DNA from 2 places in the Pectobacterium peruviense genome. Region 1 is predicted to be linked to the other one. Evidence: predicted binding sites of a transcription regulator. Region 1 holds the regulator's gene; the other holds the start of a gene.
What was found. Region 1 encodes PhoB, which activates phosphate uptake and scavenging genes when phosphate is short. Its sites were predicted from a motif close to CTGTCATAAAACTGNCNNAT; they were not measured.
Positions count from the first base shown of each region.

Region 2: a site for PhoB is predicted at 2,148-2,167, ahead of glpT (glycerol-3-phosphate transporter). Genes of this name have one in related genera too.

Region 1 covers NZ_CP161826.1:3,688,488-3,693,242, forward strand. The annotation lists gene DUT67_RS16720 (PstS family phosphate ABC transporter substrate-binding protein) at 1-653, opposite strand, end outside; gene phoR (phosphate regulon sensor histidine kinase PhoR) at 669-1,991, opposite strand; gene phoB (phosphate response regulator transcription factor PhoB) at 2,019-2,708, opposite strand; gene sbcD (exonuclease subunit SbcD) at 3,004-4,230, shown strand; gene DUT67_RS16740 (SbcC/MukB-like Walker B domain-containing protein) at 4,227-4,755, shown strand, end outside.
Region 2 covers NZ_CP161826.1:352,046-356,800, forward strand. The annotation lists gene glpQ (glycerophosphodiester phosphodiesterase) at 1-624, opposite strand, end outside; gene glpT (glycerol-3-phosphate transporter) at 700-2,049, opposite strand; gene glpA (anaerobic glycerol-3-phosphate dehydrogenase subunit A) at 2,370-4,040, shown strand; gene glpB (glycerol-3-phosphate dehydrogenase subunit GlpB) at 4,030-4,755, shown strand, end outside.

The DNA of each region.
Region 1 (4,755 bases):
ACGCTGGCATAGCCGATCGCATCGGTTGATGCAGCAACCGCCTGCACAACGGACGCCGAACCGGGCAGCTCATTGACTTGAGGAAGGAAATCGCCGCGGCATAACGCTTTTTGCTTAAAGAACCCATAGGTTCCCGATGCTGAATTGCGCCCATAGCGCAGTAGCGTGCGCTTTTCCCAACTGCCGCGTAGCCCAAGATCGCCCCAGTGTTTTATCGGCTGATGGTTACCGCAACGCTGCGTAATCGAAAAGATAGCGTCCAGCTGTGACAAATTCAGCCCTGACAGAGGGTTATCCTGATTAACCAACACAACCAGCGCATCCATTGCCACCGGCACAGCCAGCGGCGGATAGCCATAATGCTGGACGAACGCCTCAATTTCGCTGGCCTTCATCGCCCGGCTCATTGGCCCAAGCTGCGCGGCTCCTGATGCCAGAGACGTTGGCGCGGAGGATGACCCTGCGGCCTGAATCTGTAAATTCACGTTCGGATAATGCTGGCTGAAATCCGCCGCCCAAAAGGCCATCAGGTTAGCCAGCGTATCCGACCCCGCGCTGGAGAGGTTACCCGCCAGCATCTGGCGAGGCTGCGCGAAGCAAAACGCGCTGAACAGCAATAAAAAAGCGCTCGCAATACGTATGGCGGATTTCATGGATAGCATTTTCCGTCAGGCTGAAGGTTTCACCGTATTTTCAGCCAGAGAGGTAGGGACAATCAACCGATTCGGCAACGTAAAGACAAAACGTGACCCCAGACCATCCTCACTCATGATTTCCAAACGGGAATCATGATGGCTAAGCGCATGCTTAACAATCGCTAGCCCCAGCCCGCTGCCACCCGTCTGTCGCGAGCGCGCTTTATCCACGCGATAAAAACGTTCAGTCAGACGCGGCAAATGCTCGGCGGCAATCCCCGGCCCGTTATCGCTGACCTGAAATTGCGCACCTTGTGGGATCTTCTGCCAGCAGACTTCGATACGTGTTCCCTCTGGCGTATGGTTGACCGCGTTATACACCAGATTAGATACCGCGCTGCGCAGCTGTTCTTCGTTGCCAAACACACGGAGATTTTCATTCACACGAAAGACGATTTCATGACGCCCCTGACTCAGGGTCTGCGCTTCACGCTGCAACACGCGCAGCATCAGTGGAATATCGACTTTTTCATTCAGATCGATCGCCGTCGCCGCTTCAATGCGGGACAACGTCAGCAGTTGTTTGACCAGCCCGTCCATGCGTCGGGTCTGCTCCTGCATGGTACTCAACGCTTTCCCGCGTAGCGCCGCATCCAGCGTTTCTTCCTGCATCATTTCCAGATAGCCCTGCAACACCGTCAGCGGGGTTCTCAGCTCATGACTTACATTGGCAAAAAAGTTACGTCTGGCCCCTTCGAGCTGGTGCATTTGCGTAATATCACGCACCACCATCAGCAGCTGCCCTTCAGAATAAGGCATCACGCGGAATTCAACATGGTGGGAATTATTCAATTGCAGCGTGAGAGGACGGCTAAAATCCTGTCCTTTCATGTAATTCGTAAATTCAGGATAGCGCAATAAGTTGAGGATATTCTGACCGTTATCTTCCGGCCAGCGGAAATTGAGCAGGTGCTGCGCCAGATGGTTACACCAGAAGATCGTCCCCTCTTCGGTGGTGATCACCACGGCATCCGGCAAGGATTCAGCACCGCTGCGAAACCGTTTGATCAGGAGCGCCAGTTCCCGGCGTCGGCGTCGGTTACGCAACTGCATCTGATAGAGCCCGTAAAACAGCGGCTCCCAGCTCCAGCGACCGGGCGGCGGCGTCATACTGCGGTCAACCCACAGCCAATAAGAAAGTTTGAGCTGGTTATAAAAATTCCAGCAAAGCAGGCCTAAAACGGCGACCAGCAGAAACCAGGGCAGATAGCCAAAAATCAGCCCCAGCAGTAGCGCGGGTAAACAAAAAAAAGCTAGCTCCAATGCCAGCCTTTTCCAGGATAAACGTTCTAGCACGTTAGTGTTTCTCCGGTTACGACCACCTCAGTAACGCGTTGAAAAACGGTAGCCCGTTCCCCGAACGGTTTGCACCATTTTGTCATGTCCGCTGGTTTCCAGCGCTTTACGCAGGCGACGAATATGGACGTCGACAGTACGATCTTCAACATAAACGTTAGTGCCCCAAACGTGATTCAGCAACTGCTCCCGGCTATAAACACGTTCAGGATGCGTCATAAAGAAATGCAGCAATTTAAATTCCGTCGGCCCCATATCCAAGGCGTGCTCTTCGGTCGTCACACGATGCGACGAAGGGTCGAGGCTCAGGCCACGCATTTCGATCACTTCTTCCACCGCCATCGGTGAAATTCGGCGCATAACGGCTTTGATACGCGCCACTAATTCTTTGGGTGAAAACGGCTTAGTAATGTAATCATCCGCCCCCACTTCAAGCCCACGCACGCGGTCTTCTTCTTCGCCACGCGCGGTCAACATCATTACCGGAATATCACGCGTCAGTGCTTCGCGCTTCATATGCTTGATGAATTGCAGGCCCGAACCTCCTGGCAGCATCCAGTCCAATAACACCAGTTCAGGGAAAGGCTCCGACAGTTGCGTTACCGCGCTGTCATAATCTTCGGCTTCAACGGGTTGATAACCATTTTGTTCCAGTACAAAGCAGACCATTTCACGAATGGGTGCTTCATCTTCCACGACTAATATGCGTTTTGCCATTGTTAATCCTGTCGTTAATCATCGTCGCTGTTAGCAGGCGAAAGGCATTATGCGTCAGTTTTATGACAGATTTATGAAAAACGCACTGCCCTCCGTCGCATGATGTTACAGCGCGTACATCCTATTTTTCGAGCCGCTTTCCAAACTCTTGATTCCACCGCGACAGCCGTCATCCCTGCTATATATAATCATGGCATTACGGTGACAAAGCACCATCGCGACGACACACCATTTCACATAATGGACAATGACAACGTCATCCAACGCCGCACGGCATGAATATCGAGAGAGCACGATGCGCATTATCCACACCGCCGATTGGCATTTAGGGCAATATTTTTATACCAAAAGCCGCGCTGCTGAGCATCAGGCTTTTCTGCATTGGCTTATCGCTCAGGTGGAACACCACCACGTCGATGCCATTATAGTCGCAGGCGATATTTTTGATAACGGTTCGCCTCCCAGCTATGCGCGGGAAATGTATTATAGCTTCGTGGTAGAACTACAGCGCACAGGCTGCCAGCTTGTCATTCTCGGCGGCAACCATGATTCCGTCGCGATGCTGAATGAATCCCGCGGTTTGCTGGCCTGCTTGAATACGCGGGTGATTGCCTGCGCCAGCGACGATCCTGCCCAGCAGGTGCTCCTGCTGGAAAACCGTCAGCGGCAGCCCGGCGCACTGCTCTGTGCGATTCCTTTTTTACGTCCGCGCGATGTACTAACCAGCAAAGCCGGACAATCCGGTGATGAAAAACAGCTCGCGCTACAGGAAGCGATTACCGCGCATTACCAGCAGTGTTACCAGTTGGCTTGCCAAAAACGCGATGAGCTTGGCTTACCGCTACCGATTATTGCAACCGGTCATCTGACGACGATTGGTGCAACCGCTTCGGAATCCGTGCGCGATATCTACATTGGTACGCTTGATGCCTTCCCTGCTCAGGCTTTTCCCCCTGCGGATTATATCGCCCTCGGGCATATTCACCGCCCGCAGCGCGTGACCCAAAGTGAGCACATTCGCTACAGCGGCTCCCCCATTCCGCTGAGTTTTGATGAACTCGGCAGCGAGAAATCCGTTTGTCTGGTCAGTTTTATACCCGATGCGCCGCCGAAAATAGATCTACTGCCCATTCCCGTAACCCAGCCGATGCAGTTGATTAAAGGCAGTCTGAGTGACATTGAACAACAGCTGTCCGCCTTCGAGAACTATCAGGGCGATAAACCCGTGTGGCTGGGTATCGAACTCAGCACGCAGGATTATCTGAGCGACATGCAAAAGCGCGTTCAGGCGATGACCGAGAACCTGCCCGTTGAGGTACTTCTGCTGCGCCGCACGCGCGAACAGCGTTTGCAGGCGATGACCCGACAGGACAAAGAAACGCTAAACGAATTGAGCGTGCATGACGTTTTTGAACGTCGTCTGGCAACGGAGACAGAAATGGAAGACGGTCGCCAACAGCGTGTGCGCACGCTGTTTAATCAGGTTATTGATGAATTGGAAAATAGCGAGTCTGCCAAATGAAAATCCTCAGTCTGCGCTTAAAGAATCTCAACGCGCTGAAAGGCGAATGGAAGATCGACTTCACGCAGGAGCCATTTTCCAGCAACGGCTTATTTGCGATTACCGGCCCAACCGGGGCAGGAAAAACCACGCTGCTCGATGCCATCTGTCTGGCGCTGTATCACGAAACACCACGGTTGGGTCAACTTTCCGCTGGTAATAACGATCTGATGACCCGCAACACGGCAGAGTGTCTCGCCGAAGTAGAGTTTGAAGTTAAAGGCGTCGGATATCGCGCCTTCTGGAGCCAGCGTCGGGCTAGAAATTCGCCGGATGGTAATTTACAGGCCCCCAAGGCCGAACTCGCCCTCATTGAAAGTGGCAAAATCCTGTGTGAAAAGCTCAATGATAAGAAAGAGATGACCACGCAGCTCACTGGACTGGATTTTGGCCGTTTTACACGATCTATGATGTTGTCGCAGGGGCAATTTGCCGCGTTCCTCAACGCAAAAGCAGACGACAGAGCGGAACTACTGGAAGAACTAA
Region 2 (4,755 bases), 1.6 Mb from region 1:
GAAGACCTTATCGCTTTTCTCCGTATAGCCATACTGCTTCAGCACGGTCAGCGTTTCGCGTGCGATGTCTTTCCCTTCCTGATGGTGAAACCACGGTGCTTTGATTTCAGGATAGAGGCCGATGTTCTTGCCAGTTGAGTGGTTCATACCCTGAATAAATTCAATCTCTTCCTGAAAGGTATGAATGCGGAAGTCGGATTTCCACATCGGGAAACGGTTTGGGTAGCTCTGTACCTGCTTGCCGTCTTTGATGTCGAACCCTTCGGTGAATTTCAGTGATTTGATCTCTTTCAGCGTAAAGTCGATAGCGTAAAAACGTCCATCTTTGCGGGCACGCTGTGGGAAACGTTCTGCCACATCGGTAACGCGATCCAGATAGTGATCGTGCAGGACAATAAGCGCGTTATCTTTAGTGAGTACCAAATCCTGTTCCAGATAATCGGCACCCTGAGCGTAGGCCATCGCCTTCGCCGGAAGCGTATGCTCAGGCAGATAACCGCTGGCACCACGGTGGGCAATGACAATTTTATCGGTTGATGAAGCGGAAGTGTCGGCGTTACTAGAAGCACTAAAGGAAACGGAGAGCGCGAGGGCGGAGATCAGAGATGTTACGGTAACGTTCATGCGATCAAACCTCTTTCTGTTGAGAGAAAGGCGGCGTCATCAGGACGCCGCCAGAGGGATGCTTACAAGAGCGGGTTAGGCGCGATTGGCTAACTCTGCTTTATGTTTTTTCTCATTCAGCATAACAACAATCAACAGAAGCACAGCCATAATGCTGCCGCCAATCATCACCATGAAGCCGCCGTCCCAACCGAAGAAGTCAACGGTGTAGCCGACGATGGCGCTGGCGGCAACGGAGCCACCGAGGTAGCCGAACAGACCGGTGAAGCCTGCCGCTGTGCCTGCCGCTTTCTTCGGTGCCAGTTCCAGCGCGTGCAGACCGATAAGCATAACCGGTCCGTAAATCAGGAAGCCGATGACGATCATACATGCCATATCCACACCCGGATTACCGGCTGGGTTCATCCAGTAAACGATGGTGGCGATGGTAACGAGTACCATGAAGAATACGCCCGTTGCACCACGGTTACCTTTGAACACCTTATCAGACATCCAGCCGCACAGCAGCGTGCCCGGAATACCCGCGTATTCATACAGGAAGTACGCCCAGGACGATTTATCCAGTGCGAAGTGTTTAACTTCTTTCAGGTAAGTCGGTGACCAGTCGAGGATGCCGTAACGCAGCAGGTAAACGAAGACGTTGGCGATAGCGATGTACCACAACAGTTTGTTCGGGAAAACGTACTGCATGAAGATCTGCTTAGCTGTCAGTTCTTCTTCGTCTTTTTCATTGTAATCAACCGGATAGTCGTTTTTGTACTCTTCAACTGACGGTAGGCCACAGGATTGCGGGGTATCACGCATTAAGGCAAATGCGATGAGTGCAACCAGAATGGCGGCGAAAGCAGGCATGTAGAGTGCTGCTTTCCAGTCGTTAAACCAGGCCATACCCAGTAGGAAGAGCAGAGGTGGAAGCCCGCCGCCGACGTTATGCGCGCAGTTCCATACGGACACGATGCCACCACGTTCTTTCTGTGACCACCAGTGAACCATAGTACGTCCGCACGGTGGCCAGCCCATACCCTGGAACCAGCCGCACAGGAACAGCAGGACGAACATGACGGCAATGCTGGAGGTTGCCCACGGTACAAAACCCATGAACAGCATGACGGCAGCCGCCAAAATTAGACCAGCAGGCAGGAAAACCCGTGGGTTTGAACGGTCAGAGACCGAACCCATGATGAATTTGGAAAAACCGTAGGCGATGGAGATGCCGGACAGTGCAAAGCCAAGGTCACCGCGCGAGAAGCCCTGTTCAATCAGATAAGGCATCGCCAAGGTGAAGTTTTTGCGTACCAGATAGTAGGCGGCGTAGCCAAAAAAGATCCCCATGAAAATCTGCCAACGCAGGCGACGATAGAGCGGATCGACGTGATCTTGCGACACGCGTGGCTGGTGGGCGGCGGGCCTAAAAATACTCAGCATAGATATCTCCAATGCGAAAAAAAACGATAGCTTTTTTGTTCTATTACGAACGTTATTGTAAGGGGCTAGCGTACAAATGAGTGTGATTCATGACGCTAATGTTACACTTTTATGAAACTGTGACGATTTTTGCGCTCATGTTAACAGAATCGGAAAATTCCACAGTGTGGTTTTAGTGACCCAAATCACACTTATTGTTTTTAAACTCCCCTTTGCTTTCGTTTAGTGTTCGTTTTTGCTCTTTATCAAACATTAACCCTTCTTTTTGTGTCCCAATAGCAACATACATACCCTCTATATCCTCCGCCTGGAGCGAGAATATGAAGCAAAACACTGGGAACTGGCGTGAAACTGACGTGGTTGTCATTGGCGGTGGTGCGACGGGCGCGGGTACAGCACGGGACTGTGCCCTGCGCGGACTGCGCTGCCTGTTACTTGAACGTTATGATATTGCGACCGGTGCGACCGGGCGTAATCACGGCTTATTACACAGCGGCGCCCGTTATGCAGTGACGGATGGTGAATCTGCCCGCGAATGTATTGAAGAGAACCAAATTCTTCGGCGGATCGCCCGGCACTGTATTGAGCCTACCGACGGTCTGTTTATCACCTTGCCGGAAGACGATCTTGGCTGGCAGGCGCAGTTTATTACCGCTTGTCAGCAGGCTGGGATTGGCGCGCAGGCGCTGGATCCGCAGGAAGCGCTGCGGCTGGAACCCGCAGCAAACCCGACACTGATTGGCGCGGTGCGCGTGCCGGATGGCTCTGTAGATCCTTTTCGCCTGACAGCGGCCAACATGATTGATGCCTGTGAGCACGGCGCGGAAGTGTTGACCTATCATGAGGTCATCGGGCTGATTCGTCAGGGTGACCGTATTACCGGCGTGCGCGTTTTCGACCATAAAAAAGGTGTAGAAACAGAAATATACGCGCAGGTGGTGGTTAATGCTGGCGGTATCTGGGGGCAGCACATTGCAGAATATGCCGATCTGCGCGTGCGCATGTTCCCGGCAAAGGGCGCGCTGCTGATTCTTGGGCACCGCATCAACAACATGGTGATCAACCGTTGTCGCAAACCGGCAGATGCCGACATTCTGGTGCCGGGCGATACCATTTCGCTGATTGGCACCACCTCAACCCACATCGACTACGATCAGATCGACAATATGCTGGTGACGCCTGCTGAAGTGGAAACGCTGATGCGGGAAGGTTCGATGCTGGCTCCCTCTCTGGCAAGTACGCGAATTCTACGCGCCTATGCGGGCGTCCGACCGCTGGTTGCCAACGATAGCGATCCCAGCGGGCGTAGCGTGAGTCGCGGCATTGTGCTGCTCGACCATGCTAGCCGCGACGGGCTGGAAGGTTTTATTACCATCACTGGCGGCAAGCTGATGACCTATCGCCTGATGGCGGAATGGGTGACGGACGCTATCTGCAAAAAGCTGAGTCATGACGTCGCCTGTTCGACGGCGCAGACGCCGTTACCCGGTTCTGAATCGCTGAATGAAGTGAAAACCGCCCCCCACGCTCTGTCAGCGTATCCCGCGGCAAAACCGCTCTCTGCGCCGCTACGTGGTTCGGCGATCTATCGCCACGGTGAACGCGCTGGGCGAATGCTGTCCGGTGAACGTCTGGACCGCAGTCTGGTGTGCGAATGTGAGGCCGTGACGGCGGGAGAAGTGCGCTACGCCGTGGAATCGTTGCAGGTTAATAACCTGATTGATTTACGTCGGCGTACTCGTGTTGGCATGGGCACCTGTCAGGGGGAGCTGTGCGCCTGCCGTGCGGCAGGTCTGCTGTGCCGTCTGGGCACCGCGACGCCGGAGCAGTCGCTTACGCAGCTCAGCCAGTTTTTGAACGAACGCTGGAAAGGCATTCGCCCCATCGCGTGGGGTAATGCGCTGCGCGAAAGCGAGTTTACCAGCTGGATTTATCAGGGATTGTGCGGCTTGACAGCCAGCGACAGTCAGGAGGATCGTCATGCGCTATGACGTTGTGATTATTGGCGGCGGACTGGCAGGGCTGACCTGCGGTATCCGCTTGGCAGAACAGGGAAAACGCTGCGCGATTGTCAGCGCTGGGCAGAATGCACTGCACTTTTCTTCCGGTGCGCTGGATTTGCTTTCTCATCTCCCTGACGGGCAGCCCGTTAGCCAGGCGCTCGATGCGCTGGACGAGCTGGCGCGTCAGGCACCTCATCACCCTTATTCTCGTATGGGGGCGTCGGCAGTTGCCGCACTGTTACCACAGGTTGAGGCGTTGTTGGAACGCAGCAATATCTCCCTGTTGGGCAATCATCAGCAGAACCACTGGCGTATGACGCCGTTAGGTAAGTTTCGTGCATGCTGGCTAAGCCCGGTTGACGGTGTCACGCGTGGCCTGCCGAATTCCCATTTTGGTGACAATCCGCTCATTGCCGGTATTGAGGGCTTTCTGGATTTTCAGTCCCGAATTGTGGCTGGCAGGCTTCAGACGCAGGGTATCGCGGCACGTAGTGATGAACTCAAACTGCCCGTGCTGGATCGGTTGCGTCAAAACCCTAGCGAATTCCGCGCGGTAAATATTGCCCGCGTGCTGGATCGACCAGAAAACCGCGCGGCGCTGGTGGAAGAGCTATCGCTTCTGGCTAACGGTAACGATGCCATCATCATGCCAGCCTGTCTGGGATTGGACAGCCCTGAGATCGTGCGTGAACTCGCTGCTGCG